4 regions of the Blautia sp. HCP3S3_B11 genome follow, and region 1 is predicted to be linked to each of the others. Evidence: predicted binding sites of a transcription regulator. Region 1 holds the regulator's gene; each other region holds the start of a gene.
The links. The regulator Rex, encoded in region 1, represses fermentation and respiration genes when NADH is low (regulators of the CRP and FNR family bind a similar motif). The targets are predictions, from matches to a motif close to ATTGTTAANTANTTAACAAT.
Positions count from the first base shown of each region.

Region 1 (8,273 bases):
GTAAGATCGGCCCGGAAAGCGATTCCTTTCTCGAATCCTGTGTCTGCATCAATCCCGGAAGGAATATCCACCGCAACTTTAAACGCAGATGCCTGATTTAATTCGCTGATAAGTTCTCCGTATTTTCCCTCTATCGGTCTGCTGAGTCCAACTCCAAAAATGGCATCTACTATAGTAGTATATTCATCCGGAATCAGGTTATGCACCCGTGGAGTATGATAGTACTCTGCTGTGCGAAGCTGACTGGAAGTTTCTTTTGTCATTTTCTCTTCGTTTCCAACAATATAATACCACGTTTTAAATCCCTGTAAATAGAGTAATCTGGCAATTGCCAGTCCGTCTCCTCCGTTATTCCCGGTTCCGCAGACCACCAGGATTTTCTCTTTATCCTTCGTATTCACCCGCTTTATGATTTCTGTAACAGTCTGTAATGCAGCACGCTCCATCAATACCAGCGAAGGAATTCCGGCTTTCTCAATCGTATTTGCATCCAGCGCCTTCATTTCTGCTGCAGTCACAACTCCTCTCATCTGTTCACCTCCCCGTATGTTCTCGTATTTCATCAAACATGTCAATCGGATATTCGCAATCCGCTTTCATTTTGTAGTTCTGAATAAGCCAAATCATCTTGCTAAATTCAGAAAAGCTGTGATCAGATGACCACAGCCTTGTGTTCCACATCATATTCTACTCGCCTTCGTGCTCTTTCCTGTATTCACTCAGGTTATAGGACAGAGTCATAAGGCTCTCTGAAAGATGTACATTCTCAACCATTACATCCTCCGGAGCATCCAGATCAATGTGTGCAAAGTTCCAGATTGCCTTAATTCCATTATCAATTAAAATCTTCGCCATCTCTTTGGCTTTATTCTTCGGAAGAGTCAAAATAGCAATCTCTACCTCATTCTCCTTCAGAAACCATGGAAGATCACTTAACATCTGTATCTCGATTCCGCGCACCGCAATTCCCTCAAGTACAGGATTTACATCAAAAATACCAACCAGTTTAAAACCACGTTTTTCAAAGTCCACATAATTGGCCAGCGCCTGTCCCAGATTACCGGCACCAAGAATAATCATCGGATGTACTGTATCCAGTCCAAGGATCTTGCCGATCTCTGTGTATAAATAACGTACATTATAGCCATAACCCTGCTGACCAAAACCGCCGAAATTATTTAAGTCCTGACGAATCTGGGAAGCTGTCACATGCATCTTTTTGCTGAGATCATTGGAAGATATACGCTCAACATTCTCCTCCATCAACTCACCGAGGTAGCGATAATAACGTGGCAGACGTTTAATCACCGCTTTTGAAATTTCTTTAGCTTCCACAAATTTTCCCTCCTTAACTTATCTATGTCAATTATACCCAGATGTTATTTTATTGTCAAACTAATTCTGTACTTTTTCACCAAATAATTCTGCATTTTTTATCAATTTACCTCAGAAACTATCTTATAAAACGGTATTTTCTATTTTTTATCTATAACTTTCTATCATTTCCGGCAGTCTGGAACAAATTGGGATTGCTTGGCAACAGAAAACCTGAGACATTCCGCGCGAATTTATGCGAATAGCATAAATTAAGTTTGTGAAGCAAATGAACCTCCTTGGGTTTAGCACAAGGAGGTTCATATTTCCTGCATCGCGAAGCATGTTACTAAGAACGCAGTGAGCAGTAACATATATCTTTGCAGAAATAGATAAATTCATTTAAAATACTTTCAAAAACAACTTTTTTCGATTATAATAGTACGCGGACAAATTATAAATGGAGGAATTCTTATGATTTTATCATGTCAGAATATCTGTAAATCTTTTGGCGAAAAGGTCATCCTTCAAGACGCCAGTTTCCATATAGAAGACCGTGAAAAAGCAGCTCTGATTGGCAATAATGGTGCCGGTAAAACTACTCTGCTGCGTATCATCATGCACGAGCTCTCACCTGATTCGGGAAACGTAGTCCTTGCCAAAGATAAAAATATCGGATATCTCGCCCAGTACCAGGATATCCATGGACACCACACGATTTATGAGGAGCTGATTTCTACCAAGCAACACATCATTGATATGGAGAACCGCCTGCGTTCTCTGGAACAGGAGATGAAAACAACCACAGGTGATGCTCTGGACAGTCTGATGAATACTTATACAAGACTGAGCCACCAGTTTGAATTGGAAAACGGATACGCATACAAAAGTGAGATCATGGGCGTATTAAAAGGTCTTGGCTTTACCGAAGATGATTTCGAACGCCAGATTGAAACCCTCTCCGGAGGTCAGAAAACACGTGTTGCTCTCGGTAAACTGCTTCTCTCCAGCCCGGATATCCTTCTGCTGGATGAGCCTACCAACCACCTTGATATGGAGAGTATTTCCTGGCTGGAAACTTATCTGCTCAACTATCCGGGAGCTGTATTTATTGTATCCCATGACCGTTATTTTCTTGACAAGGTAGTCACTAAGGTAGTGGAAATTGAAGCCGGCACTATGCGTATGTACAGTGGAAATTACTCCGCCTATGCACTCAAAAAAGCACAGCTTCGTGACGCGCAGTATAAAGCTTATCTTAACCAGCAGCGTGATATCAAACATCAGGAGGCTGTTATTGCCAAACTGAAATCCTTTAACCGTGAGAAGTCAATTAAGCGCGCGGAGAGCCGTGAAAAAATGCTGGATAAGATTCAGCGTATCGATAAGCCACAGGAAATCCAGAACCAGATGCGAATCTCACTGGAACCAAGATTTATCAGCGGAAACGACGTTCTCACTGTAGAGAACCTTTCCAAATCTTTCCCGGGGCAGACACTTTTCAGCGATATCTCTTTTGAGATCAAGCGTGGAGAACGTGTAGCTCTGATTGGTAATAACGGAACCGGTAAGACTACCATGTTAAAGATCATCAATGGACTGATTGATGCAGACGGCGGCAGATTCAGTCTTGGTTCTAAAGTTCAGATTGGTTATTACGACCAGGAACATCACGTACTGCATATGGAGAAAACTATCTTTGAAGAAATTTCTGATGCTTATCCTACTCTTACAGAAACAGAGATTCGAAATATGCTCGCTGCTTTCCTGTTCACAGGAGACGATGTATTTAAGCTCATCTCTGCCCTCTCCGGTGGAGAAAGAGGTCGTGTATCTCTCGCCAAGCTGATGCTTTCAGAGGCAAACTTCCTGATTCTCGATGAGCCTACCAACCATCTTGATATCGCATCCAAGGAAATCCTGGAAGAGGCATTAAACAGCTATACCGGAACCGTGTTCTATGTCTCCCACGATCGATATTTCATCAATCAGACAGCTACCAGAATTCTGGATCTGACCAACCAGGCAGTCGTAAATTATATCGGAGACTATGATTATTATCTGGAAAAGAAAGAAGAACTGACTGAAAAATATGCACCCGCTGCCGCCCAGGCAATCGCAGAAGCCAAACAGGCATCTGACAATAAACTCTCCTGGCAACAACAGAAAGAAGAACAGGCACGCCAAAGAAAACGCGAAAATGAATTAAAAAAAGTTGAAGCCCGCATTGAAGAACTTGAAACAAGAGACAAAGAAATCGACGAAACCATGGTTCTCCCGGATATCTGCACCAACGTAGCAGAATGTGCAAAACTCAGCAAAGAGAAGGCTGCAATTACCGAAGAACTTGAGGGATTATATGAAAAATGGGAGGAACTTGCATAATGCAGGTTCCTCCCATTTTTATTATATAATCTTATAAAATACGATCTATCAGTTTTGAGACATAATCATTTACAAATTATAAAATCTCATCCAGCTTTTCTCTGATTGCAAGAATAAATTCCTTACTATTCAGCGCGGTTACATTCTCAAGAGAAGTAATCAATGCAAGGTCTTTTGTCATCTTACCGCTCTCGATCGTCTCCAGAGTAGCTTTCTCAAGCTTGTCTGCGAATTCCATCAGATCTTTATTGCCATCTAATTCGCCTCTTTTTCTCAGTGCACCAGTCCATGCAAAAATTGTTGCCACAGAGTTTGTAGAGGTCTCTTCGCCCTTCAGATGACGATAATAGTGTCTCTGCACAGTTCCGTGAGCAGCCTCATATTCATAATAACCCTGAGGGGATACCAGAACGGATGTCATCATAGCCAGAGAACCAAACGCAGAAGAAACCATATCACTCATAACATCACCATCATAGTTCTTGCACGCCCAGATAAATCCACCTTCCGCTTTCATAACACGGGCTACAATATCATCAATCAGACTGTAGAAGTATTCAATGCCTGCTGCCTCGAATTTATCCTTGAATTCATTCTCATAGATCGTTGCAAAAATTTCTTTGAAACGCCCGTCATAAATCTTGGAAATCGTATCCTTGCCGCCAAGCCACAGATTCTGTTTCGTATCAAGCGCATAATTAAAGCAACATCTTGCAAAACTTGTGATAGAATTATCCAGATTGTGCATACCCTGAAGAACCCCCGGACCTTCATAGTGATGAATCAATTCTTTTCTCTGTTGTCCGTCAGCACCTTCAAATACCAGATAAGCATCTCCTGGTCCATCAATGTACATCTCTGTATTCTTATACACATCACCGTATGCATGACGTGCGATCGTGATCGGTTTCTTCCAGTTCTTAACACATGGCTCAATACCCTTTACAACAATCGGAGCACGAAATACGGTTCCATCAAGAATCGCACGAATCGTTCCATTCGGGCTTTTGTACATTTTCTTTAAGGTGTACTCTTCCATTCTCGCCTTATTCGGAGTAATCGTTGCACACTTAACTGCAACACCGTACTTCTTGGTAGCTTCTGCTGCGTCAACAGTTACCTGGTCATCAGTTTCATTTCTGTATTCCAGGCCAAGATCATAATACTCTGTATTCAAATCAATATATGGGAAAATAAGCTCATCTTTAATAATCTTCCAGAGAATTCTGGTCATCTCATCTCCATCCATTTCCACAAGTGGTGTCTGCATCTGAATTTTTTTCATGTTAGTCCTCCTCTTTGGCTTTGATAATTTTACTGTTCACTGTGTGTCCAGCACCTTTGATAATCAATTAACTATCATAATAGCCGAAATCTGACTATTCGTCAATGCTTTTGTATGGTAAAGTGGTATTTTATAAAATACAATGTTACTACTCTGTGAGGCATTTTGGCATGAATATAACAGAACCCCCAGATATACTACACCAATTTATTCAATTAGCACAAATCCTGTGCACTGCAAAGTGTATTGCCAAAAGTGAAGTAAACTGCAATTGTACAATTAATTCATACTGGTCGCATAAGATGTCCCAAATCCAATTCTCCCCAACCCTGCTGATTTTTAGGCAGTCCCAGATCTCTGGCGCATTCTTTTAATTTCATCTTAATCTGAACATTTGTCAGCTCCGGATTTTTTTCTAACATCAGTGCTGCCGCGCCGGAAACCAGAGGCGTGGACATGGATGTGCCGCTTTTAACTCCATATCCGTTATCCGGTCCCGAAGCACAGGAAAGTATATGATTTCCCGGAGCAACCAGATCAGGCTTGCAGATACATTCAAAAGTCGGTCCTCTTCCTGATATGGCAGTCCGCCCCGTGAGAAGATCACTGGAGCCTACGGTAATGATCTTACGGCTGCTTCCGGGCGCCGTCACGCTTCCCGGACCAGGTCCCTGATTTCCTGCCGCGGCCACTACAACCAGTCCTTCATCCCATAACCGCTCTACTCCATCAATTAAAACCTTATGATCCTCAAATGTTCGACAAGTCGTTCCGACAGAAATATTGACCACACGGATTCCATAATACCGCCGGTTCTCCAAAATCCACTGAAAAGCCCTCAGCACATCCTCTTTTCTTCCGTTTCCCCTACGGTCCAGAACTTTCAGCACAATCAGTTCACAGCCAGGTGCAACTCCCCTGATACGCCCCTGTGAAGCTCTTCCGTCACCGCCTATTATACCACATACATGGGTTCCATGAGAATTATCATCATACGGCTGGATACGGTGTCCGATGAAGTCATGAAATGCCCGTATCCGCCCTGTAAAATCTATATGAGAATAAATCCCGGTATCCAGTACACAGACACCAATGCCCTTTCCTGAATAGCCGGAATCATCTGAATTTATCATAAACAACTCCTCAATCCACTTATAACATTTTATGATATCAGGAGCAAAAAGTCAGAAAGTCATTTGCGCCTGCACGGTAAGACTTTTGACCCTAACGTCATTTCATTGAAATATTATAGGCCCAGTCTTACTTTAAATTATTCCCGAAAACTTGTCTTGGTGTTTCCAACAATTATTATTTACAAGTATTCCTGACAATCCCTTTACATTTCTCATTAGCATCTGGTATTTTTCTGCTTTTTTTGAATAAAATGTATAAAACTCTCAAAATATGCAAAGACTTTTGGTATATCCACAAAGACTATACCAAAAGTCAGTATCTCTCGCATATAACAGGAGGCAGCTTATGATTACGTTATTATTTATTCTGGTCTTTCTTCTCTGTCAGACTTTCATTCTCCTGTGCTGTGTAGCCGCCGGAAACGACGCAGCATCACAGGAAATCTCCGATCAGGAACAGATAGAATTTATAAATGAATGGAAAAAGACACATACCAGCTGATTTATTTTTTGTACTGTTTTGTGCATACTCCGTTTTTATCAAAGACAGAAACAATATTATTTGAACTGGTCAGAGTAATATTCTCTGCTCTGGTTCCTGATAATATTTTACTGTTTCCTTTATAAAAATAATATTTTTTTCCTTTATATGTCAGCCAGCCTTTATGTGCTTTTCCATCTGTGTGGAAATAATAAGTGCGAGAAGTGCCATTTTCCGTTACGCGTTTCATTCCATCTTCACAGCGTACGCCATCACTTCCAAAATAATAAATATCTCCGGTACTTCGGACCACTTTTCTGTTTTTGTATATATATCCCTGTGTGGTATGGAACCAGTAATATTTTCCATCTACGCGTTTCATTCCCTTATAAGCGGCACCATCAGATTTAAAGTAATACGTTTTCCCTTTATAATCTGTCAGCCATTTATTGGCATACATGACTCCGTCACTGTCTACATAATAGACCTGCCCGTCATCCTTAAAAAGCTTATCCTTATAGAGGCTTCCTGTATCCGGATCAAAATAGTATTTCTTATTGCCTATTTCTTTCCATCCGGCTGCTTTCTGGCCATTTACATAGTAAAAAGTACTTCCATCCTCTTCTACCCAGCCATTTTTTGCCTGATCATAAGATCCGGTATTCGCTGTATCTGCCGGAACATATGAAGCCACAGGCTCCCATCTTGGTGTTATTTTCTTCGTATAATCCACATATCCAAAATCAATGTCAGAATCATTCCAGGACGGTATTCCCGCAATCAGCCCTTTCGTAGGATTCAAACCATTTTCTGTATTTCCATCGGTAGACTGCCAGATCGTATAGGAATACCTCGCTCTGTCTGGTGCCTGAATCGTATCGCCATATCTGGCGATCCACACGTCAAGGCCAGAAAGCATACTCCAGTCTATAAAATTATCATACCAGTATGTATTACAGTAGATAATCGGATAATATCCGGCACGGCGAACCTCATTACAAAAAGCCAGAGCCATTTCGGATACAGTCTTTTTTGACAGTTTCTGAATTTTCGAATCTTCCAGATCATAAGCTACAGGATAGGAAACCTTATACCCCTTCATCTTATTGATAGCCAGCTGTGCCTCTTTTAATGCCTCTGCTGTATTCTTCGCCGTACTATATACATAAGTTCCTACAGGCACACCGGCAAGCTCCGCCTGCTCCATGTTATAATTATATTTTTTATCCATATAATTCAGCCCATAGGAAATGCGTACAAACGCATAATCAACATCAGAACTCTTAACTTTTTCCCAGTTGATTGTTCCCTGCCACTCTGATACATCAATTCCTCTGGTAATCGCACCTGGAATAGGCTTGCCGCTTCCGTTATAGCAGACACCATTGATTTTCTTCCATGCATTCTTATTTACCGTTGCTCTTGCCGCAGAAGCTGCACTGAATGTTTCTACAGAAGATTCAAATTGCTCTGAAGCAACTGTCTGTCTTCTGTCATAGTGCATCGTTGCCATAACTGACTGTGCCGGCTGCATTCCGCACAGAAATATTGCCATAAAACCAATTGCCAGCTTTTTCCCCCTGCATCCCCGCTTATTGAATAACTTTTTCTTCATCTGATTACCTCTCAATCAAAAATGGATTCATGCCATTATTCTTACTCACATAAGATAATA
Region 1 is NZ_JBQHVP010000002.1:179,195-187,467, forward strand. It holds gene ACTNC0_RS02350 (NAD(P)H-hydrate dehydratase) at 1-530, opposite strand, end outside; gene ACTNC0_RS02355 (redox-sensing transcriptional repressor Rex) at 688-1,335, opposite strand; gene abc-f (ribosomal protection-like ABC-F family protein) at 1,789-3,699, shown strand; gene ACTNC0_RS02365 (NADP-dependent isocitrate dehydrogenase) at 3,776-4,984, opposite strand; gene ACTNC0_RS02370 (S8 family peptidase) at 5,269-6,117, opposite strand; gene ACTNC0_RS02375 (hypothetical protein) at 6,464-6,619, shown strand; gene ACTNC0_RS02380 (GH25 family lysozyme) at 6,621-8,213, opposite strand.

Region 2 (8,273 bases), on a different contig from region 1:
GTACACGTGCTACAGTAACAAGGTTCATATAATAAAAAGTAAGCTCTGTAAGCTCCGGAACCATGGACTGGATAAAGATAGTGGATTTCTCAGGATCAATGCCGCATGCAAGATAATCCAGGGCAACCTGAAGGATGTTCTGGCGAACTTTTTCAGGGTGTTCAGCGTTATCTGTTAATGCCTGTGCATCTGCGATCATAATATAAATTTCATCATATAAGCCGGAGTTCTGTAAACGAACACGCTCGGATAATGAACCAACATAATGTCCAACATGAAGGCGGCCTGTTGGGCGGTCACCGGTTAAAATAATTTTGCTCATTTTGCTCTCCTAAAAGTAAATTTCGATTTTCCAGAGAGTTTCTGGAAATTCTCAGTTACTATTATTATAAGGCCTGTGAATGTTACCGTCAATGATTTTGGGGGAATAAATCAGGATATAATTTATTGAATATTTATGCAATAAATACATTTACAGAATTGATTAAAAGAAAAGATTCTGCTAGAATAATAAATAGCTTCCGACAGGATTGCAGAGATGTGTAATAGAAATATGTCATGCATTGCATGATAAGATAAAAGGAGTATTTACCATGCCAGTATTTGATTTCAGCGGTGCTTCAGACAAGAAAACAGGCGTACAGTCTGAATGTACCTACACTACGTTCCAGTCCAATGAAAAGGAGACTTCCCCTGAGAAACCGATCATGATCTTGGATAACAGCAGCCGTCAGTGGAAACATCATTCCTGCGGTATTTTTACTAATCCGATCAAACGTACATCCTTTGAATTTAAAGAGGATGACGGCGTTTTCAGTGCAGATATCATCAGTATTGATTCAAGATTTGTAAGTCTTTTGAAATGGCTTGGGGAGAATCATATCAATGTGCGCCTTTCAGGAGAGAATAAAGAGAATGGTTATGCAGTTTATAAGATTCGTGAGACTGCTTTTGGCGGCGGCACGAAACTTTCCGCAGAGGACGGATTTCTTCAGTTTATGATCGAGAGACTTCTTGCAAGCAGTGCACCTGCAGAGATTGTTGAGGATGAAGATGAGGAAGAAACAGGGGACGAGATGAAGCTGACAAGCATTCAGAGCATCACTGATTTTATGACCTGCGCAGGCAGAACCCTGCCGGATAATATCCGTCTCTGGGCGAGAAGAAACCTTGCAGTTGCCCGTTCACACGAAGTATCTCCGGAGGAGAGACGTCATGCTCAGAGAGCACTTTCCATCATGATGAATGTACAGTGGAAGAGCAATTACTTTGAAGCAATCGATCCTCAGGAAGCCCGCAGGATCCTTGATGAGGAACTCTACGGAATGGAATCTGTAAAGCAGCGTATCATTGAAACAATCATCCAGATCAACCGTACCCATACACTTCCTGCATACGGACTTCTCCTTGTAGGCCCTGCAGGTACAGGTAAATCCCAGATTGCATACGCAGTTGCCCGTATCCTGAAACTGCCTTGGACAACTCTGGACATGAGTTCCATCAATGATCCGGAACAGCTTACAGGAAGCTCCAGAATCTATGCAAACGCAAAGCCCGGAATCATCATGGAAGCTTTCTCAGCAGCAGGAGAATCCAACCTTGTATTTATTATCAACGAGCTTGATAAAGCAGCGTCAGGCAAGGGCAACGGAAACCCTGCAGATGTACTTCTTACTCTGCTTGACAACCTTGGATTTACAGATAACTATATGGAATGTATGGTGCCCACAGTGGGCGTTTATCCAATTGCTACGGCAAACGATAAATCCCAGATCAGCGCACCTTTGATGTCCCGTTTCGCGGTGATCGATATCCCGGATTATACATCAGAAGAGAAGAAGATCATCTTCTCCAAATACGTTCTTCCGAAAGTCCTGAAACGCATGAGCCTGAAAGCAGAAGAATGCGTAGTAACAGAAGACGGTCTGGATGCCATCGTTGAATTGCATAAAAATACAAGCGGTATTCGTGATCTGGAACAGGCAGCAGAGCATATCGCAGCCAATGCCCTGTACCAGATCGAAGTAGATCACCTGACAGGTGTGACATTTAATGCAGAGATGGTAAGAGGGTTACTTTCCTGAAAAAAATCTTGACACGGATAAAGGTTGAGAGTATACTGTCAGACATCAGCAAGGTAAATTGCAAAAATTGCTGATAAAAATAAAATAAGATCTTCAGGGCAGGGTGCAATTCCCTACCGGTGGTAAAGCCCACGAGCCATAAGGCATGATTCGGTGCAATTCCGAAGCCGACAGTACAGTCTGGATGAAAGAAGATGACAGTAGAGATACAGAAGAATTAACTGATCTGTGAAAGCTGACTGCTCTGGAATAATAAGTTTATTCCAGAGCTTTTTTATATCATTTGAAGTAATTTCAGTGATGAAATAAAGAGTCAGATTCATTCATATCAAATATTAATTACCAGGCCCTGGATGTTGAAAAAACACCGGGGCTTTATTTTATGGAATTTTTATGGAATTGTTATAAAAGAACAGGAGATGATGGATTGAAAAACACAACGGATATGGAACAGGACAGGCAGTATATGAAAATGGCTTTGGAACTGGCGCAAAAAGGAATGGGTTTTACAGCACCTAATCCGATGGTGGGTGCTGTGATCGTTAAAAACGGAAGAATCATTGGTCAGGGATATCACAGAAAATACGGTGGACTCCATGCGGATAGAGAAGCTCTGGCAGCATGTACGGAAGAACCCGAAGGTGCATCTATATATGTTACTTTAGAACCCTGCTGTCATTATGGAAAACAGCCTCCATGCGTGAATGCAATCCTGGAGACCGGAATCAGACGCGTGATCATCGGATCATCAGATCCTAATCCGCTGGTTGCAGGAAAAGGAATCCGGATTTTGAAGGATCATGGAATTGAAGTAACAGAAAATATTTTAAAAGAAGAGTGTGATAAATTGAATGAAGCATTCTTTTATTACATCCAAAATAAAAAACCGTATGTGGTCATGAAATATGCAATGACTATGGATGGAAAAATTGCCGCTTATACAGGTGAATCCAAATGGGTGACAGGAGAAGCTTCCAGAATTCATGTACAGAAACAGCGACTGAAATATACAGGAATTATGGTTGGGGTGGGAACTGTGCTGGCAGATGATCCGATGCTCACCTGCAGACTGGAAAACAGCAGAAATCCTGTGCGTATTATCTGCGATTCCCATCTGAGAACACCACTGACATCTAAGATTGTAAGAACAGCAAAGACAATTCCTACAATCCTTGCAAGCAGCAGTAAAGACCAGCAGAAGATAAAGAATTATGAAGAGCTGGGATGCCAGGTTCTGTATGTTCCGGAGAAAACGGACACATAGATTTAAACAGATTAATGGAACTTCTGGGAGCTGCAAAGATAGACAGTATTTTGCTGGAAGGAGGGGGTTCTTTAAACTGGTCAGCACTGGAAAGCGGTATTGTTCAGAAAGTTCAGACCTATATAGCACCTAAACTTTTTGGAGGCGAAGAAGCAAAGACGCCGGTGGAAGGAAAAGGATTTCCTGATCCTGCCAGCGCAGTATTATTAAAAAACAGCGAAATGATCAGACTGGGAGATGATTTTCTTATAGAGAGTGAGGTGAAGAGAAATGTTTACGGGAATTGTTGAAGAGCTGGGAACTGTAAAAAAAATAAAAAAAGGAGCAAATTCAGCGGTATTTACGATACAGGCAGAGAAAATACTGGATGACCTGAAAACAGGAGACAGCGTAGCTGTAAATGGAATCTGCCTTACTGTAACTGCATGTCTGGAAAATGGTTTTACAGCAGATGTGATGCACGAGACATTGAACCGTTCTGCGCTGATTCAGCTTTCACCGGGGCAGCATGTAAACCTGGAAAGGGCAATGCCTGCAAACGGAAGATTCGGAGGACATATTGTTGCAGGGCATGTAGATGGAACGGGAAGAATCACAAAAATCCACAGAGATGATAATGCTGTATGGTACACGATTCAGACCTCAGACCAGATCATGAAATATATAGTCATAAAAGGTTCTGTAACAATTGATGGAATCAGCCTTACAGTGGCAAAAGTTTCGGAAAAAGATTTCTCTATCTCTGCAATTCCTCATACAGTAAAGATTACAGTTCTCGGAGAACGTAAAGAAGGGGATATGGTTAATCTTGAGACAGATATTATTGGAAAATATGTGGAGAAATTAATAACACCTGTGAAAGAACAGCCATCAAAAAGCAATATTACAAGAGATTTTCTGAGTAAGTATGGATTTTGACCAGATCAGATAAGCGGCCAATACGGATGATTTTGCCCGGTTAACAGCAGAAAAATATAGCGCATAAGGAGAGAAATAATGAACAGATTTGATTCAGTAGAAGAAGCTCTGGAAGAACTTCGAAATGGAAAAATTATTCTGGTAACGGATGATCCGGACAGAGAAAATGAAGGAGATTTTATCTGTGCGGCAGAGTTTGCCACAACAGAAAACATTAACTTTATGGCAACTCATGGAAATGTATAATTATGCTGAAGAAAGAGTCCAATTATGCTATGATATAAGAAAAGAATCATGAAAGAAGGGCATAAAACGAGGATGAAATACGTAATCATCGGAGCCGGAGGAACCGGCGGTGTTACCGGATATTATATGAAGAAAGCAGGGAAGGATGTAACCCTGATCGCAAGAGGCGAACACCTGAAAGCAATCCGGGAACAGGGGCTTACCTTAGAAAAAATGTGGGATAAAACAGAAGAAACAATCACTATCCCGGCTACAGATATGGAACATTACACAGACCATCCGGATGTGATTTTTGTCTGTGTGAAAGGCTATTCTCTGGATGAAACTATTCCGTTTATCAGGCGGATCTCAAAGAAAACAACCATCGTAATTCCTGTTTTAAACATCTATGGAACCGGTGGGAAGATGCAAAAACAACTTCCTGAACTTCTTGTAACAGACGGATGTATCTATGTCTCGGCAAACATTAAAGAATCAGGCAGACTTCTTCAGCATGGACAGATCCTGCGCATTGTATTTGGCGTAAGAGACAAAGCAGAATTCAGATCAGAACTGAGAGAAATCCAGAAAGACCTCTGTGACAGCAACATTGACGGGATTCTTTCTGAGAATATCCGACGCGAAGCACTGGAGAAATTCTCCTACGTATCACCAATCGGTGCAGCAGGACTCTACTATCATGCAACAGCCGCAGATTTCCAGAAAGAAGGCGAAGCCAGAGAACTCTTTAAAACCATGATAAGAGAAATCGCAACACTTGCAGAAGCCATGGGAATCCCGTTTCAGAAAGATATGGTAGATGTAAACTTAAAAATTCTCTCCAACCTTGCACCGGAAGCAACTACCTCTATGCAGAGAGACATCATGGAAGGAAAACAGTCTGAAATTGATGGATTAGTCTATGAAGTAGTAAGAATGGGTGAAAAATATCATGTTCCGATACCGGCATATGAGAAGGTGGCAGAGAAACTTAAAGCATTATAAAGACATCATTTATAATTTTATTGTCTGATATTTGAAACAGTACAAAAAAGGGATGCGAATCATTCGCATCCCTTTCGTATCATTTGGACAATTTAAGTTATAATTATAACTGAGGACCAGCTGCAACAAGTGCTTTACCAGCAGCGTTTCCTTCGTATTTAGCAAAGTTCTTGATGAATCTTCCGGCAAGATCTTTTGCTTTTTCTTCCCATTCAGAAGCGTTAGCATATGTGTCACGAGGATCAAGGATACCTGTGTCTACGCCGTTAAGCTCTGTAGGAACTTCGAAATCGAAGAATGGGATTTTCTTAGTAGGAGCGTTAAGGATATCTCCGTTAAGGATTGCATCGATGATACCACGAGTATCTTTGATGGAGATACGTTTTCCTGTTCCGTTCCATCCTGTGTTAACCAGGTAAGCTTTCGCTCCGCTCTTTTCCATTTTCTTAACAAGTTCTTCTGCGTATTTTGTCGGATGCAGTTCAAGGAATGCCTGTCCGAAGCAAGCAGAAAATGTAGGTGTAGGCTCTGTGATTCCACGCTCTGTACCAGCAAGTTTAGCTGTGAATCCAGACAGGAAATAGTACTGAGTCTGAGCTTCTGTCAGGATAGATACTGGAGGAAGTACTCCGAAAGCGTCTGCGGACAGGAAGATTACGTTCTTAGCTGCCGGTGCAGAAGAGATCGGGCGAACGATGTTTTCAATGTGGTTGATCGGGTAAGATACACGAGTATTCTCTGTTACGCTCTTATCTGCGAAATCAATCTTGCCTTCAGCATCAAGTGTTACGTTCTCAAGAAGAGCGTTACGTTTGATCGCATTGTAGATGTCCGGCTCAGATTCTTTGTCAAGGTTGATAACTTTAGCGTAGCATCCACCTTCAAAGTTGAATACGCCGTTGTCATCCCAGCCATGCTCGTCATCACCGATCAGGAGACGTTTCGGGTCTGTGGAAAGAGTTGTTTTACCTGTTCCGGAAAGACCGAAGAAGATAGCTGTGTTTTCGCCGTTCATATCTGTGTTTGCAGAGCAGTGCATGGAAGCCATGCCTTTCAGTGGAAGGAAGTAGTTCATCATAGAGAACATACCTTTCTTCATTTCTCCGCCGTACCATGTGTTTACGATAACCTGCTCTTTAGTTGTGATGTTGAACATTACAGCTGTTTCAGAGTTAAGGCCTAATTCTTTATAGTTTTCAACTTTAGCTTTGGAAGCGTTGTATACAACGAAATCTGGCTCGAAGTTTTCAAGTTCTTCAGCTGTTGGCTGGATGAACATATTTGTTACGAAATGTGCCTGCCAAGCAACTTCAACGATGAAACGGATAGCCATACGAGTATCTTTGTTAGCACCGCAGAATGCATCTACTACGAAAAGTCTCTTGTTGGAGAGCTCTTTTTTAGCGATTTCTTTTACTGCATTCCATGCTTCCTGAGTTGCAGGATGGTTATCGTTTTTGTATTCGTCTGTTGTCCACCATACTGTATCTTTGGAGTTCTCATCCATAACGATGTATTTATCTTTAGGAGAACGTCCTGTGTAGATACCTGTCATAACGTTAACTGCACCAAGTTCGCTGACCTGACCTTTTTCAAAGCCTTCCAGTTCCGGTTTGGTTTCTTCTTCAAATAATACTTCATAAGAAGGATTGTAGACAATTTCTGTAGTTCCGGTAATGCCATACTTGCTTAAATCGATTTTTGCCATCTTACGTTTAACCTCTTTTCTTCGTTAATGAAAGCGCCTGTTTAAACAGGCTTAAGATACCTTACCATAAAAGCGAATGGGTATCGCTTCTCTTTTACTATTATACATATTTAACGCTTAAAATCAACAGGATTTTTGCCTTTTTTTGAATTTTGTTAAAGATTTATCAACTGGAATTTGATGAAAAATCCGTCATTTTTCACAAAAGGTATGTAAATTTATTATAGTGGCAATATGGGAATACTATTCGTGGATATGATAATATTCTGTCTGGATGGAACAGACAGGAAAGACAACCAGGAAATACTAACCAGGAGAGTTGCCACAATGTGGTTGTACTGATAAAAGATGCATGTTAAAATAGGAAAGAATTATCTGTCTGAAAAATGACAGAGTATTATACAGCAGAGAAAAAAAGAGAGGATGAAGATTATTAAAACTTATTATTTGATTGATTATGAAAATGTAGGAAGTGAAGGCTTCAAAGGATGCGAAAAATTACGGGAAACAGATATTATCCATCTTTTTTATACAGACAACAGCAGAAAAATAGACCTTGATATTATCAATGATCACGGAGAAGCAAAGCTGGTAACACATAAAGTACCGACAGGAAATCAGTCAGCAGATATGCATCTGGGATCTTATCTGGGATATCTGATAGGAAAAGAGTGCACAGGTCAGGATGAAGAATGTAAAATTGTTGTAATCAGTAAGGATACAGGATTTGACCATATTATAGAGTTCTGGAAAACAGAAAAAGATGTGAAAGTCTCCAGAAACGAGAAGATTTCCGGAAAACAGGTGCATACAAGGAAACAGGTAAAAAAACAGACCGTCAAAGAAAAAGACGGACAGATGATCGAACAATCCGGTCAAAAAACAGAAAAACAGTTGAATGAACAACCTGAAAAGCAGTCTGCCAAACAATCAGAGAAGCAGAATACAAAAAAGCCAAAACAAAAGATAATTGACATGAAAGCCGGAACAAAGAGATTACAGCAGGAATTGATATTGGTTCTCGACAAGGCAGGCATGCCAAAGGAAGTGGTAAATTATGTTTCAACAA
Region 2 is NZ_JBQHVP010000014.1:95,222-103,494, forward strand. It holds gene trpS (tryptophan--tRNA ligase) at 1-322, opposite strand, end outside; gene ACTNC0_RS12400 (AAA family ATPase) at 594-2,084, shown strand; FMN riboswitch at 2,170-2,284, shown strand; partial or broken gene ribD (bifunctional diaminohydroxyphosphoribosylaminopyrimidine deaminase/5-amino-6-(5-phosphoribosylamino)uracil reductase RibD) at 2,530-3,638, shown strand; gene ribE (riboflavin synthase) at 3,619-4,266, shown strand; partial or broken gene ACTNC0_RS12415 (3,4-dihydroxy-2-butanone-4-phosphate synthase) at 4,345-4,503, shown strand; gene ACTNC0_RS12420 (ketopantoate reductase family protein) at 4,585-5,496, shown strand; gene pckA (phosphoenolpyruvate carboxykinase (ATP)) at 5,600-7,204, opposite strand; gene ACTNC0_RS12430 (PIN domain-containing protein) at 7,628-8,273, shown strand, end outside.
Region 2: a site for Rex is predicted at 7,356-7,375, ahead of pckA (phosphoenolpyruvate carboxykinase (ATP)). Genes of this name have one in related genera too.

Region 3 (8,273 bases), 180 kb from region 1:
CCTGTGCTACTGTCTCCGGAATATCTTTTGGTCCCTGGCAGACACCGGAAAGGAAGATACCTGCTGTCGGAGATTCTACCGGACGAAGTTTTGCATGAGCTTCTGTAAGGAAGTTATTGGTATCAATACTTGCTGTAAGCATGGTAGCGATCTTACGGACATCCGGATTCGGTTCAATGGCAGTTGCAAGAACAACCATGTCTGCTTTCTTAAGAATCTGCTTGTTATCGATCAGGTCAGATCCCTGTACAAGAAGACTTCCATCTGGCTGAGGAATTACTTTTCCTACCTGACCTTTGATGTAATTTACACCGTATTGCTCTACTGCTCTTCTATAGAACTCATCGAAGTTCTTACCTGGTGTACGGACATCAATATAGAATACGGTTACATTTGTATCAGGATATTTATCACGAATTAACATTGCATGTTTTGCAGTATACATACAGCAGATTTTGGAACAGTATGGTTTTCCTCTGTCATCAGAGCAACGGCTTCCGACACACTGGATAAATACAAGTTCCTTCGGAGCTTTTCCATCGGAAAGGCGCTCTAAATGTCCCTTTGTAGGACCTGCTGCATTCATGATACGTTCCAGTTCCAGAGATGTAATGACATCTTTGCTCTGGCTGTATGCATATTCATCGTATTTGTCAAGTTTGATCGTATCGAAACCGGTGGCAACTACGATTGCACCATATTTCTGTGTTACGATCTCATCCTGCTGATCGTAATCAACGGCACCTGCCTGACATACTTTGGAACATACACCACATTTTCCGGTTTTAAACTTGATACAGTTCTCACGATCGATAACCGGAACATTTGGGATAGCCTGTGCAAATGGAGTGTAGATAGCTGTTCTGTTATTTAATCCTCTGTTAAATTCATTCGGAATCTTTTTAGACGGACATTTTTCCTGACAGACACCACAGCCTGTACATTTGTCCATATTTACACTTCTTGCTTTCTTTCTGATATCAACAGTGAAATCACCTACGAATCCACTGACATGTTCTACTTCACTATATGTATAGATATTGATCTTCTCATGAGCAGCAGCCTCTACCATCTTAGGTGTGAGGATACATGCGGAACAGTCAAGTGTCGGGAATGTTTTGTCAAGCTGTGACATTCTTCCACCGATACTTGGAGTCTTCTCTACAATATCTACTTCATAGCCTGCATCAGCGATATCCAGAGCTGTCTGGATTCCGGCAATACCGCCGCCGATGATCAGGGCTCTCTTTGTAACACGGCTCTCTCCTGGCTGAAGAGGGGTGTTTAAGTTAACTTTTGCGATTGCTGCTCTGGCAAGGATCACTGCTTTCTTTGTCGCTTCTTCCATATCCTTATGAATCCAGGAACAATGCTCACGAATGTTTGCAATCTCCACCATGTATGGATTCAGGCCAGCTCTCTCTGCTGCCTTTCTGAATGTTGCTTCATGCATACGTGGAGAACATGAACAGACAACCACACCTGTCAGGTTCTTTTCTTTGATGGCTTCCTGAATCTTAGCCTGACCTGCTTCTGAGCACATATACTGGTAATCTTCCGCATGAACGACACCCGGCTCTTTGGCAGCTAATTCAACTACTTTTTTTACATCTACCGTAGCGGCAATATTACTTCCGCAATGACAGACAAATACACCAATTCTCTGCACGCTGGCTTACCTCCTGTATCTTCTGAATGCACTTACCAGAAGCTGCTGTGGCACTTCCGGATCAAGAAGCTGTGGAATCTCATCTGCTGTCAGGTAATCTCCGCCTTTCTGGCGGACAACCAGCTGTCTTGCAGCGTCAATGATCTTTCCAGGTTTTACATCTCTTGGACAACGCTCTACGCAGGCAAAGCAGGAAAGGCATTTCCAGAGTGATTTTGAATTGGCAAGTGCTTCGATATCTTCGTTTACAACATAGGATACAAACTGATGTGGCTTGATATCCATTTCATTGAAGGAAGGACAGGTAGCAGAACATTTTCCACATTTCATACATTTCAGCGGATTGGTTCCTGAGATTTCTTTAATCTTCTCTGCTGCTGAATGATTGTCTCTCATTTCGCCACCTCCTCTTTTACTCCGAGGGCTTCTGCAAGCAGCTCTGTGAAATAATATACAGGCAGGTCGCTGGAAGCATTTTTATTTAAATTATATTTACACAATGGACAGGCTGTGATCAGCATATCAGCTCCAAAGCCTTTCGCACTGTCTTCGATTTTCTGACACATGTTCTGGGACATTTCTTTTTCCTTAAGAGAAATGTAACCGCCGCAACATTCGTTTCTGTATGGATAGACGACCGGTTCTGCGCCAAGTGCACGGATGAAATCTTCCATGATCGTCGGATTCTCAGGATCATCAAATGCCATGATCTTGCCCGGGCGTAATAAGAGACATCCGTAATAAGCTCCGATTTTCTTTCCTGTAAGCGGATTTACCACTTTCTCTTTCAGCTTGTCAAAGCCAACCTTATCGCGAAGTACTTCCAGATAATGGAGTACAATGGTCTCCCCTTCGTAAGGCTCTTCAAGCTGCATATAATTGTTTGCTCTGGTGCGGATATCTTCCACATTTTTCATATCATCATTGACACGTTTGATCACGTGATGACAGGCAGAACAGATTGTCACCAGATCCTGGCCTTTTTCTTTGGCCTGATTAAGAGCACGTACGGAAGAAAGTTTTGTGGCAATTTCATCTGTTCCCAGTGGATATACACCTCCGCAACACTGCCAGTCTTCAATCTCTTCCAGTTCAAACCCAAGTGCTCTGGCGCTGGCTCTGGCATATTCGTCCAGATCTTTCGCCTTGTTTCTCAGGGTACAACCCGGATAATAACTGTACTTCATACTTAACATTATCCTTTCTTAGTTGTTCAGGTAAATAGTAAATACTGTCTTATCACTTATCTGATTAAGTTATATAACTCATATAAAAACCAAGATAAGCTTTGTCTTTTTTTTAACAATAAATAGACAAAAATATAAACCAAGACTAATACGATTACTTTTTATATCTTTTTTGAGACATAGAAAAATAAAAGAGTTCGCACACCCTTCCTCCGCATTAAAGGAGTGTATCAGCTCGATTTCCGATATATATCATATCATATTGATAACATTTTAACAAGTGGTTTTTGATAATTTTTTTAAATAAAATAATTTTGCTCTGATTTTTTATTTCGGATACCAGAGTCAAAAGCATCACGTTCTCATGACTCTGGTATCTTGTTTTATAGTTAATCAAGATTAATCTGGGCAATAATTTCTTTCAGTGCATCTGCACTCTTTTTCAGCTGTTCGATTTCAGTTTTTGTCATTCTCATTGGAACTTTACCCTGTACACCGTTTGGTCCTACTAAGGTTAAGGTACTTAAACATACATCTTCGATGCCATACTCTCCGTGCATCATAGTAGATACTGTGGAAATGGATTCTGAGGAAGCTACCAGAAGGCTGCAAAGTTTGCATACAGAAGAAGATACCGCATAGAAAGTTGCACCTTTCTTGGAGATGATCTCGCCGCCTGATTTCTGTACATACTGAAGCATTGCTTCTTTGTCGATCGGCTCGATATCTTTTCCGAGTTTCTTCTCCAGATCATAGTATTCATCTACACTTACGCCGGAAATATAGGCTCCTGACCACGGAATAAAGGATGTATCGCCATGCTCGCCAAATACATAAGCATGAATGTTGCTCTGTGCAATCTGGAAATGCTCGGATAATCCGCAGCGCAGACGTGCCGAGTCAAGAATTGTACCAGAACCAAGGATCTGATTCTCCGGAAGTCCGGAAATCTTGGTAAATACATAAGTCATGATATCAACCGGATTACTTACGATCAGATAAAGAGCGTTTGGCGCTGCTTTTACGATCTCCGGTGTAATAGACTTGAGAATATTTACATTTGTCTGTGTAAGTTCAAGTCTTGTCTGACCTGGCTTACGGGCAATACCGGAAGTGATGATAACGATGTCAGAGTCTTTGGCATCTTCATATTCACCGGCAATGATGGAAATAGGATCTCTGAAACAGGTTCCCTGAATGATATCGAGAACTTCGCCTTCTGCTTTCTGTTTGTTGATATCGATCAGAACGATCTCAGATGCGATATCCTGGCTTGATAAAGTGTACGCGATAGTAGAACCGACACTGCCTGCTCCAATGATAGTAATTTTACTGCTCATAATCTTAATACTCCTTTTCTCCTAACAAAATTGACTCCTAAATGATAACATATTGTCAACTATTTAACAAGTGGTTTTAGAATATTTTGTATAAAAATCTGCACAATTTTATGAGGTAGAAGATTTGTGGTGCTCAAAAAATTTTAGCAGTGCTGAAAATTTGATATTTTTTTAACGTGAATTTAACCAAATCAGGTAAAAATCCAATAAATAAAAGAGGCGGACATTTACTGCCCGCCTGACTTTTAAACGTCACATGAATTAATTTTTAAATCTTCTTTTTCTGTATTTCTTAATAAACGACTCAGACTTTCCGGTGTCATATTAAGATAAGAAGCGATATCTTTTTTGCTTACTGTTCCTATAAGATCCGGATACATTTCTGTAAAGTACCGATATCTGTCCTCGACTTTATTGGAAGTGAGAACTTTTTCATATTCCATACTCTTGATTGCAGTAATTCCTATCATCCGATTGCATGCAAGTGCAATTTCCTGACTGGTTTGTGCCAGATTCCTGAGGCAGTCAACCGAAGTAGAGATCAGTTCACAATTTCTGACTGCCTCTACGGTCAGCAGGGAAGTCATATTTCTGTCCAGATTCGCTATTCCCGTAACCGGTTCTCCCGGAAGATGTGTAAAACAGTGGATTCTGGTTTTTCCCTCCTGCTCCAGAGCATAATAAGCCTTTACTACTCCTCCATGCTGATATAGAAAAGAAACTTCCGAAACTTTATCATTCTCCCTGATCAGAATATCTCTGGCTTTTAATGTCCACTTTCTGGAATTCCTGCATATTCACTAGATTCAGTAAAGCTTTTTATACATTGAATTATTTTTGAATCTTCCGAATAGCCTCCTACTTTCTGTAAGTAATGAGCCAGATTATCATACTTTTTATTCAAAAAAATTGGGATAAATTTTCATTATTACATAGTTTTGCCAATTTATTAATTTCGGTGCTGTTCAGACCATATGCCGTTGCATATGCCCAATTACCATTTTTTAATGTACTGATGCATATATTAACAAATTTATCTGCAGTTTCACTCATAGAAATTTCTTCTACATTCCCTTGATAAGAAGTAAGTAAGCCTGCTAAGATTTCTCTCGCCTGTTCTGTTTTAGTGGTATTATTCCAATAATTTTTCCATCCTTCATAGCCTCCATAAATTAAATCACTTGAATTTTCTATAAATTCATCAAGAAAACTTGAGTCATAATTAGCAACCATCGTCACACTACTGGGGATTGTTATATTTGTTAATCCACTACATCCATAAAATGCATGGTTCCCTATACTTATTACACCTTGTTTTATAATTAACTTTTTTATATCTTTAGCAGAATAGTGCCATGGTGTAGAATAACTACTATTAAAAGAATCCATCTTCCCATTTCCACTAATTGTCAATGTCCCATCTTTAAATTCCCACTTTAAATTTTCTCCACATGTTCCAGATATTTGCGAAGCTGTGGCTGATACTGCATTATTTTCTTCATCTAATTCTTTTTCCTGAGAATTCTGTTCTTCTTCCAATCCGCCAGAGAACTGCTCTTCTTCCGTAATTTCATTATTGTCGGAAAATCCCTCCGAAATATCATCCGCTTCCGGCGTATTTTCTCCCGAAGTTTCTTTTTCATTCTGCTTTTCAAAATCATTGCATATTTCAACTCCGGCTCCATCCGAAAAATCTGCTCCGTATGCTATTCCTGCCGATTGTAAGAACAACACGCCCGACAACACCAGTGCCATCAATTTCTTCTTCATACATTTCATCCTCCTGTTTTCTCTCATCAATGTATTTTCTTTCCAATACGTCGACTCGTTTTTAATGATGTATGATATTTTCAATTTTACCATATTCCTGAAATAATATCTGTTCACGTTCTTGATATATATCAAACTTTTTGATTTTATAGTGAAAATTTAATAAAAATTACAAAATAAAAGATTGAATGTCCGAAATTTAATTTTTTGAACATCCAATCTTTTGAATTCATGATAAATTAAAATGATGAACCAGAGCACAGATTTTGGTTCTTACATTAGTTTTTCCAGGCTCTTTCCAGCCTCTGAAAAGTCGATGAATACTTCACCTCAATAATATTTTTTCATCTGGATCCTCTAATTCTTTAAGTCTGCCAATATTTTCCGTAATTTACTTCCATAATCCTTCCCCGCTGCCCAGCCACCACCGTAAGGATTCTCCTGAATTCCCAGCCATTCTACATAGGGGGCAGTCTCTCTTGTCACATAATCGAAGCGCTCATCTACGCATTCCTGATTCAGGTCATCTGTAGAGGCGTATGCTTTTAAGTGCTGAACCTGGGCGCGGATTCCGGTTCTTACATCAGGGAAAGCAATTCCTTTTACGCCATTCCCGGTCGTTCCAAGACCTGCAAAGTTAAACTGAGTGATCTCGGCATCCCCGCCGTAAGTCAGCCATCCGGTCTCAAGCATTGACTGTGCAAAGACAACCTCGCCGCGCACGTTTTCCGCATTCGCTTCTTCAATTATGATATCACAAAAAGTTTCAATGTCAGGTGCACCGCCTTCACTTAATTCTTCAGACGGATAAGTACAGCCCTGACTATTATATAAAGAACACATTTCATCGGCTGATACAGTTGTACCACCCATGATTGTATAATATCCGTAAGTATTATCCGTCGGGTCTTCACCGGAAATTGCATCCAGGCCTTCCAGGCTCTTTGGCTTGGAAAGCTGTCCTTCCTGGGAGTGGTCTACTTCATTCCCAGATTCCAGACTATTTTCCTGCACAGCGGCTTCTTCACTGGCACATATATTCAAAGGCATCCCCATCAGAAGAATTCCCATCACGCCTGTTACAAGGCAACATTTTTCTAATTTTCTTAACATAATCATCCTCTATATATTTATAATCACAACTCATCTCTCATGGGCCCTGATTGTTCTGTTGATAACTGATTTGATTTTTTGAGTTACAATTAATAGATCTTTGTTCACATCTTTTCCATTATCACCTTGCAGCGTTTCCTGCAAAATGCAATGCCATAAGCCAGAATCTCATTTCTGCCATCATTTTGCAGAAATTCTTCATAGCTTCGATCTTTAATCTGCTTCATAGCTTTTTGGCAGGCTTTTTCCAGTCCCTGAAAGGTCGGGGAATACTTCACTTTGATAATAATCCCTGCATCTGGATTCTCTGGTTCTATATAAGTAACTGCTCAATCAGCTTTGTCTTATCAATATAAAAAAAACCAACTGACGAATCTCCGCAAAATCTTCAATTCCCACTGGCAGTTTAAGCATTTTAGAATCACTTCCTTTCGTTTCAGAACTTTAATGTTATCTGCCATTATCATAACACACGGTTACTTTTCCCACAAGGCAATGTCACACAAAAACTTCTCCTTGACAAGTCAAAAAGAACTCACCACATGGAATACCCAAAATCCCTGTAGTGAGTTCTTATTTATCCTATGTTTTATGCTTTAATCATCTGCAAAACCATGAATCAGCCATTAACTTTACGCATTGCAGCTTCTACTACATGTCCAACCAGTACGGAAGTTGTAACGCTTCCAACACCGCCTGGTACAGGTGTAATAGCATCTACGATCGGCTCTACTGCAGCGTAGTCAACGTCTCCGCAAAGTTTGCCTTCTGCGTTTACATTAATACCTACGTCGATTACTGTCTGTCCTTCTTTTACATACTCAGCTCCGACAACACCGGCGCGGCCTGCGGCCACGATGATGATATCTGCCTCACGTGCTACAGACGGCATATCTACAGTTCTTGTGTGGCAGATTGTAACAGTTGCGTTCTTCTTAACAAGCATCATTGCTGCCGGTTTACCAACAACGAGGCTTCTTCCGATTACTACTGCTTTCTTGCCTGTGCAGTCGATTCCGTAGTGATCAAGGATTTCCATACATGCCTGTGGTGTACATGGCGGGAAACCGATCTGTTTGCCGGTGAATACACCTGACATGGAAAGGTCTGTCATACAGTCAACGTCTTTTTCAGGAGCAAGTGCGTTCTCGATTACTGCCTGATCCAGATGTTTTGGAAGTGGACGGAATAATA
Region 3 is NZ_JBQHVP010000002.1:1,505-9,777, reverse strand. It holds gene ACTNC0_RS01505 (4Fe-4S binding protein) at 1-1,669, opposite strand, end outside; gene ACTNC0_RS01500 (4Fe-4S dicluster domain-containing protein) at 1,676-2,065, opposite strand; gene ACTNC0_RS01495 (CoB--CoM heterodisulfide reductase iron-sulfur subunit B family protein) at 2,062-2,856, opposite strand; gene ACTNC0_RS01490 (L-lactate dehydrogenase) at 3,246-4,196, opposite strand; gene ACTNC0_RS01485 (Crp/Fnr family transcriptional regulator) at 4,442-4,783, opposite strand; gene ACTNC0_RS01480 (leucine-rich repeat protein) at 5,097-5,966, opposite strand; gene ACTNC0_RS01475 (glucosaminidase domain-containing protein) at 6,324-7,079, opposite strand; gene ACTNC0_RS01470 (PD-(D/E)XK nuclease domain-containing protein) at 7,184-7,366, opposite strand; gene ACTNC0_RS01465 (bifunctional 5,10-methylenetetrahydrofolate dehydrogenase/5,10-methenyltetrahydrofolate cyclohydrolase) at 7,699-8,273, opposite strand, start outside.
Region 3: a site for Rex is predicted at 3,118-3,137, ahead of ACTNC0_RS01495 (CoB--CoM heterodisulfide reductase iron-sulfur subunit B family protein). Genes of this name have one in related genera too.

Region 4 (8,273 bases), on a different contig from region 1:
TTCTGAACCTTGTACTTCTGGTGCTGGTCCTTTTTGTGAGATCTTATAAGAATTCCATGTTTATGGGAATTATCCTGATCAATACGGTAATCGGTATTGTTCAGGAGATCAGGGCAAAGAAGACAATCGATAAGCTTGCAATCCTTACGGAAAGTAAAACAGTTGTTTTGCGTGAAGGAAAGAAATGGAGTATTTCCACAGAGAAGCTGGTGATTGATGATCTGATTTTCCTAAAGACAGGTGATCAGGTACCGGCAGATGTGAAAGTACTGGAAGGAGCGGTGGAAGTAAATGAGTCTCTGCTGACTGGTGAGTCAGATAATTTGACCAAGAACCAGGGAGATGAACTTTTTTCAGGAAGCTTTGTGACATCTGGAGAAGCCTGTTGTCAGGTAATTCACGTCGGAAAGGATAACTATGCCGCACAGATCACAAGTGAAGCAAAGGAATTTAAACGCCATAATTCAGAATTACGTAACTCTCTGAATGCGATTTTGAAAGTAATCAGTATTATTATCGTTCCTTTAGGTGCGATGCTGTTTTATAAACAGTATTTTATCGTGGGAGATACGCTGAAAGATTCCGTAGTAAATATGGTGGCAGCTGTACTTGGAATGATCCCGGAGGGACTTGTGTTGCTGACAAGTGTGGCGTTGACACTTGGTTCTATGGTTCTTGCAACTAAGAAGACCCTGGTACAGGAGCTTTACTGTATAGAAACCCTGGCAAGAGTTGATACACTTTGTCTGGATAAGACCGGAACGATCACAGAAGGAACTATGCGCGTCGAAGATGTACAGTTGTATACCGCTGGACAGAAAGTTGGAGTGAAAGCCGTCTCTCTTGAAAAAACAGAGCCGCAGATAATTGATTTGAAAGCGGAAGCGTCAGCAACAGTAAATACTGAAGGTGAAAAAACAATATTACAAGTGGCTGACTCAGAAGTTGATGCGAAAATGTCACAATCAGACGATTTAAATAAGGATATCACAGAGGAGGATAAACGGAAACTCCAGGAGATTAACCATATTATGGGAAATCTTATGTCAGTTTTGCATGACCAGAATGCAACAGCAGATGCCCTTAGAGAGAAATTTTCGGCAAAGTCTGACTTAAAACCGGTTCATGTTATTCCGTTTTCATCGGACAGAAAATACAGTGGAGCCGCATTTGAAGGAAAAGGAACTTACCTGATGGGAGCTGCACAGTTTCTGTTTCCGGAAGGAAATGAAGAACTTCTGGCATATTGCAGCAAATATGCAGAAGCAGGATTTCGTATCCTTGTTCTGGCACACAGCGAGCAGGAAACGAAAGGAACTGAATGCCCGGCAGGACTGGAGCCGATGGGATTATTCCTTATTGCAGATGTGATTCGTGCAGAAGCACCGGATACACTGGCTTTCTTTGACAGTCAGGGAGTTGATCTTAAGGTGATTTCGGGAGATGATCCGGTGACAGTTTCAGCGATTGCAAAGAAAGCAGGCTTAAAGAATGCGGATCATTATATTGATGCGACAACAATCACTACTCATGAGGAAATGCAGCGTGCAGTTGCAGAATGCAGTGTTTTCGGACGTGTGACACCACAGCAGAAGAAACAGATGGTTCAGGCGCTTCAGGCTCAGAAACATACAGTAGCTATGACCGGTGATGGTGTAAATGACGTACTGGCATTAAAAGAGGCAGACTGCAGCATTGCCATGGCAGCAGGAAGTGATGCAGCCAAGAATATCGCAAATGTGGTCTTGCTGGATTCTAATTTTGGAGCAATGCCGCATATTGTGAATCAGGGACGACGTGTAGTAAATAATATCCGAAGTGCGGCATCTATGTTCCTGATAAAAACAATTTTTTCTGTACTTTTAGCATTGATTACGATTTTCTTTGGAGATGCATATCCGTTTGAGCCGATACAGATGTCTCTGATTAGTGCCTGCGCGGTAGGCATTCCGACATTTCTTCTGACACAGGAAAACAATTATAATAAAATTGACCATACATTTTTAAGACATGTATTTATGAACGCCTTCCCGGCGGCTGTTACAATCACCGGATGCGTATTTACGATCATGCTGGTCTGCCAGAATGTATATCATTCCAATGTAATGTTAAATACAGCATGTGTTCTTGTTACCGGATGGAATTATATGTCTGCTCTGCGTACAGTTTACTCGCCGTTGAACACATATAGAAAAGTAATCATTTATGGAATGCAATTTGCATTTTTTATAAGTGCTGTAGTATTACAGAAACTATTGACCTTGGGATCACTGGAATTCGGAATGATTATCCTTGTATTCGTCCTGATGACATTTTCTCCGATTCTGATTGAAACAATCACAGAATGGATCAGAAGAATTTACGAGAAATCTCTGGATAAAGAGGATAAGGATAGGGGATTTTTTGCAAGATTTCTGGAAAGAGTACAGAAATAAGACAGAAGTCCTCCGGGCAGGATCGCACTGCGACGGAGAGAAATTATGTTACTAAAACAACCCAGCACAGACGGAGAATTCCGCAAACAGGATTCTTTCTTGCAATAAAATGTATATGGGTTAAAAAATAAGGACAATCCGCGAAAAATACGGGTTGTCCTTATTTGCGTTATTACATATGAAAATAACAGATGGTTTAATATCGCCTTTGTCAACTAAACTGGTACAAATCTGATATTATTTTTTTCTACACAGCCAGAAGCATCCAAATGCCGGAATCATAACGCCCTTAGCTTCCATCTCGTGACCTGTGATAAGGTCTGTATACATACCATCATCTTCGTTGATCCATGCAACCTTATCCTGATCACTGAAGTTGTAGATACCGATAAATTTCTCGTCATCATTTTCACGAACAAGTGCAAGGATAGAAGAATCCCATGTATCAATAGTGCAAAGAGATGCATTTGTATCAAAGACGTTGTGCTCACTTCTGATATGTTCCAGATGATCCAGTGCATGGAAAAGTTTACCCTGTACAGTGTCTGCGATATTTCGGTTCGGAGCAAGAGACCAGTTGAATTCTCCTCTGTGGAGATAACGGGAATCAGCTGCTTTATTTGGATTATTCTTATAAGCATAGTCATTTAACTGACCGATCTCATCACCACTGTAGATAACCGGAATACCGGACTGGGAAAGCATAAACGCATGTAATGTGATATCATAACGTACACTTCTGTCCACACCTGCAGTATTTCCCTCAAATTCGAATCTCTCGATTCCACAAAGAGAAGCAGTAGTTCCGCAAAGTCTTGCATCACCCAGGCGAGGATCGTCATTGTAGAGTTCACCACGTCCAAATGTATCCGGATATTTTCCTGTAAAGAAATCGTTAAGGAACTTCTTATGGGACACTTCATCGATAGAGAAGTTCTTAAGAAAATCATAATCTAATCCCCATCCGATATCATCATGGCAGCGCAGATAATTCTGGAATATATATTCCTTAGGAAGTGAACCAAGAATATCCAGCTGTCTGCGAAGAAGAGATACATCCTTAGTGGCAACAGTATGCCAGGTACTTGCCATTGTCGTAACGTTATACAGAATATGGCATTCTGGTTTCTCAAGTGTACCAAAGTATGGAACTACTTTTTCAGGAGCCATAACAACTTCTCCGAGGAGCAGAACTCCCGGGCATACGATCTCGCAGATCATGCGCATCATACGCACGATAGTGTGAACCTGAGGCAGGTTGCGGCAGTTTGTGCCAAGTTGTTTCCAGATATAAGGAACTGCATCAAGACGTACAATATCAACGCCCTGGTTGGCAAGATACAGCATGTTATAAACCATCTCATTAAATACAACAGGATTTCTGTAATTTAAATCCCACTGATATGGATAAAATGTGGTCATAACATGTTTATGTACATCATCCAGCCATGTGAAGTTGCCAGGCGCAGTAGTCGGGAATACCTGAGGACAGGTCTGCTCGTAGAGAGCAGGAACATCGTAGGAATCAAAGAAGAAATAACGATCCTGATATTCTTTTTCACCAGCGCGTGCGCGTTTTGCCCATTCGTGATCCTCAGATGTGTGGTTCATAACGAAATCAAGGCAGATATTAATGCCTCGTTCGTGACATTTGGCTGTTAACTCTGAAAAGTCTTCCATAGTGCCAAGTTCCGGCTGAACAGTACGGAAATCAGCAACTGCATAGCCGCCATCACTTTTACCTTCCGGTGATGCGAGCAGAGGCATCAGATGCAGATAGTTTACATTGCATTCCTGTACATAGTCCAGTTTCTCTTCCAGACCTTTTAAAGTATGCGCAAAGTTATTTACATACATCATCATACCTAACAGGTTATTGCGTTTATACCAATTAGGATCTGCTTCACGTTTGCTGTCAGATGCTCTTAATGCTGCATTTCTTCCATTATAAAAGGTCTTCATATTAGATGTGAGGTCATTGAGATATGTCATGACATCATCACGATCCTGATATAATTCACAGTATAACCATTTTAATTCATCGTAATGCTTCTGGAAACGCTCATTATATACAGCGATATCAGCAGGCATTTCCAGCTTAGCTGGTTCAGTTTTGGAAGTTTCTACTTTAATCGGTTCAGTTTTGGAAGTTTCTACTTTGATTGGTTCTGTCTTAGAAGTTTCCACCTTAACAGGCTCTACCTTGGAAGTTTCCACTTTGACAGGCTCTACTTTAGAAGTTTCCACTTTGATTGGTTCAACTTTAGAAGTTTCTACTTTAACAGGCTCTGTTTTAGAGGTAGTTACCTTTAATGTTTCAGTTCCCTGTTTTCTGACTGTTGCTGAAGAATGCTTCTTCTGGAGTCTTTTTTTAGCCATAATATTCCTCCCTGGTTTATGAAAAAATATATACAGAAAGCCGCAGCCTTAAAACTGCGCCTCTGAAATCATGTGAAATGATCTGGTGTACCAATCGGTTGATTTACGGAAAGCTGTTACGTCTGATTAAGAATTAATCAACTTGTCGGCACACTAGTACATCGTTTTCGAAATAACTATATCACTTACTTGCTTGCGAATCTGATTGCACAGATAAAAAAGCCTCAGCGTAGCCCGCTATGCCGCCTTAATCGGACCAAGTCTACCACAAATTGTGACGTACATCTTGCAGAAAGCCTTTTCCAAACACGCGCTAGGGTTAAAAGTGTTATCATGCATGTACATATGACCTTTTTGAATTATTAACCCTGATATCATGAGATATTATATTACATAGACTGCCATATAGGCAAGTATTCAAATACTTTATAAAGAAATAAATTTTGGTTTACGGTCTTTAAATACGGTATAATGTTTGAAACCACAAGTTTCAAGTACATTAGCGGCCTTATCAAAGGCATATGCTACTTTATCCGGTGTATGGGCATCTGCGCCAATCGTAATGATCTCTCCGCCGAGTTCTTTGTAACGTTTTATTACCGCAACACAAGGGTTTGGCTCGCCAAGTCCATAATGATATCCACCTGTGTTAAGCTCAATTCCCTTTCCCATTGAAATGAGTTTCTTAAGAATCTCATCCAGGATATCCTTATAGCGGCCATAAGAATACTGGCGGTTTCTATTAGGACCGTAACGGACAACATAATCAATATGACCATAAACATCGAAATCATCATATACAGAAATATTTTCAAGAATAGATTCAAAATACTCCATATAACACAGAAATTCCTTGCGTCCTTCAAAAAAATCAGGATAATAAGGATCGTATCCATGAACAAGATGAGAAGATCCTATGACAAAATCAAAAGGTGTCTGAGAGAGAAGTGAGTTAAAATAATCTCCCAGGTGCATCTGCAAGCCCAATTCGATTCCAAAACGCAGATGAATTTTATCCTTATATAAAGACTGCATTTCTATAAGCTTTTTTTGATAAGATGAAATATCCAGAGAAAAATCCAGACCATCAGGAGTAGCCGGATAATCAGGGTCAAGATGCTCCGTAAAAGTAATCCCCTGAATACTGAGTTCGATAGCACGCTGTATCATAGACTCCATAGGAGTATCAGAATCAGCGGAAAAAGAAGAATGCATATGGCAATCCCATAATATCTGTCTGTCCATAAGTTCAGTCCTTTCTTCTATTATAAATAATATAATGTGGTGATGATCGTGCTGTATATATGTGGCAAACATCCAAAGCCTTTATCGAGTTACTGTCCACACATTATTATTCCTCAAGGTATTTTGACATGAAAGTAGCAAAATCCTGAAAACATATTATTACGCTACACAGAGTAGCGTAAATAATAATGCGTAAAAATCCTGAAAATTGGACATTTATATATTGAGAATAATGAAAAAATAATGCAAAATAGTATCAATTTGCTTCTGACAGTAATGTTTAAAGCATACCACATATCAAGTATAGCATAGAATTTACATTTTTACTTAATTTTTATCTGTTTTTTTAGAAAATGGTCTTGAATTTTTGTTTAGAATTATGTACAATACAATACAGGTTGATGATTCTTTAACAAACAAAAGGATTATCATAATTAACCACTTAATTCATAGGAGGAATATTATCATGGCAGTAAAAGTTGCAATCAATGGTTTTGGACGTATCGGACGTCTTGCATTCCGTCAGATGTTTGGAGCAGAAGGATTTGAAATCGTAGCAATCAACGATTTAACATCTCCTAAAATGCTTGCTCACTTATTAAAATATGACTCAACACAGGGAAAATATGCTCTTGCAGATACAGTAACAGCAGGAGAAGATTCCATCACAGTTGACGGAAAAGAAATCAAAATTTATGCAAAAGCTAACGCTGCTGAACTTCCATGGGGAGAAATCGGCGTAGACGTAGTTCTTGAGTGTACAGGATTCTACACATCCAAAGACAAAGCTCAGGCTCATATCGATGCAGGTGCTAAACACGTTATCATTTCCGCTCCGGCTGGAAACGACCTTAAGACAATCGTTTACAATGTAAACCATGAAACTCTTACAAAAGAAGACCACATCATTTCCGCAGCTTCTTGTACAACAAACTGCTTAGCTCCAATGGCTAAAGCATTAAATGACCTTGCTGCAATCAAATCTGGTATCATGTGCACAATCCACGCTTACACAGGCGATCAGATGACACTTGATGGACCACAGAGAAAAGGTGACTTAAGAAGATCTCGTGCAGCTGCAGTTAACATCGTTCCTAACAGCACAGGTGCTGCTAAAGCTATCGGTCTTGTTATCCCAGAACTGAACGGCAAATTAATCGGATCTGCTCAGCGTGTTCCTACCCCAACAGGTTCTACAACAATCTTAACAGCAGTTGTTGAAGGTAATGTAACAAAAGAACAGATCAACGCAGCTATGAAAGCAGCTTCTAACGAATCCTTCGGATACAACGAAGATGAAATCGTATCCAGCGATATCGTTGGTATGAGATTTGGTTCTCTGTTCGATGCTACTCAGACAATGGTTCTTCCACTTGAGAATGGCACAACAGAAGTACAGGTAGTTTCCTGGTATGACAATGAGAACTCCTACACAAGCCAGATGGTTCGTACAATCAAACATTTTGGTAAACTGCTGAACGCTTAATTTTCAGTAAGTGTAGAAGAATAGACTCCAAGGAAGGGTCCGGTCTGATTTGGACCGGACCCTTTTCGCGTTGTCTGAGTATCCGAAAAACTGCCATAGCAGATTTTGCAGGACGCTCGAGGAATCTATGTTACTGTGGACGATGCAGTAACACATAAAGAATATTATTAAGGAGGCACCACAAATGCTGAATAAAAAATCTGTTGATGATATCAACGTAAAAGGTAAAAAAGTTCTTGTAAGATGTGACTTCAATGTTCCACTTCAGGATGGTAAGATTACAGATGAGAACCGTCTGGTTGCAGCTCTTCCTACAATCAAGAAACTGATCGCTGACGGTGGAAAGATCATTCTTTGCTCTCACCTTGGAAAACCGAAGGGAGAACCAAAACCAGAATTATCTCTTGCACCGGTTGCTAAACGTCTTTCCGAATTATTAGGACAGGAAGTTAAATTTGCAGCAGACCCGGAAGTAGTAGGACCAAACGCAAAAGCAGCAGTAGCTGAAATGAAAGACGGAGACGTTATCTTACTTGAGAATACACGTTACCGTGCAGAAGAAACAAAGAACGGAGACGAATTCAGCAAAGAACTCGCTTCTCTTTGTGATGTATTTGTAAATGATGCATTTGGTACAGCACACAGAGCACACTGTTCTAACGTTGGTGTAACTAAATATGTTGATACAGCAGTTGTTGGTTACTTAATGCAGAAAGAAATCGATTTCC
Region 4 is NZ_JBQHVP010000014.1:57,339-65,611, forward strand. It holds gene ACTNC0_RS12230 (HAD-IC family P-type ATPase) at 1-2,435, shown strand, start outside; gene ACTNC0_RS12235 (alpha-amylase family glycosyl hydrolase) at 2,673-4,814, opposite strand; gene ACTNC0_RS12240 (DUF6783 domain-containing protein) at 5,004-5,180, shown strand; gene ACTNC0_RS12245 (histidinol-phosphatase HisJ family protein) at 5,241-6,059, opposite strand; gene gap (type I glyceraldehyde-3-phosphate dehydrogenase) at 6,526-7,545, shown strand; gene ACTNC0_RS12255 (phosphoglycerate kinase) at 7,730-8,273, shown strand, end outside.
Region 4: a site for Rex is predicted at 6,457-6,476, ahead of gap (type I glyceraldehyde-3-phosphate dehydrogenase). Genes of this name have one in related genera too.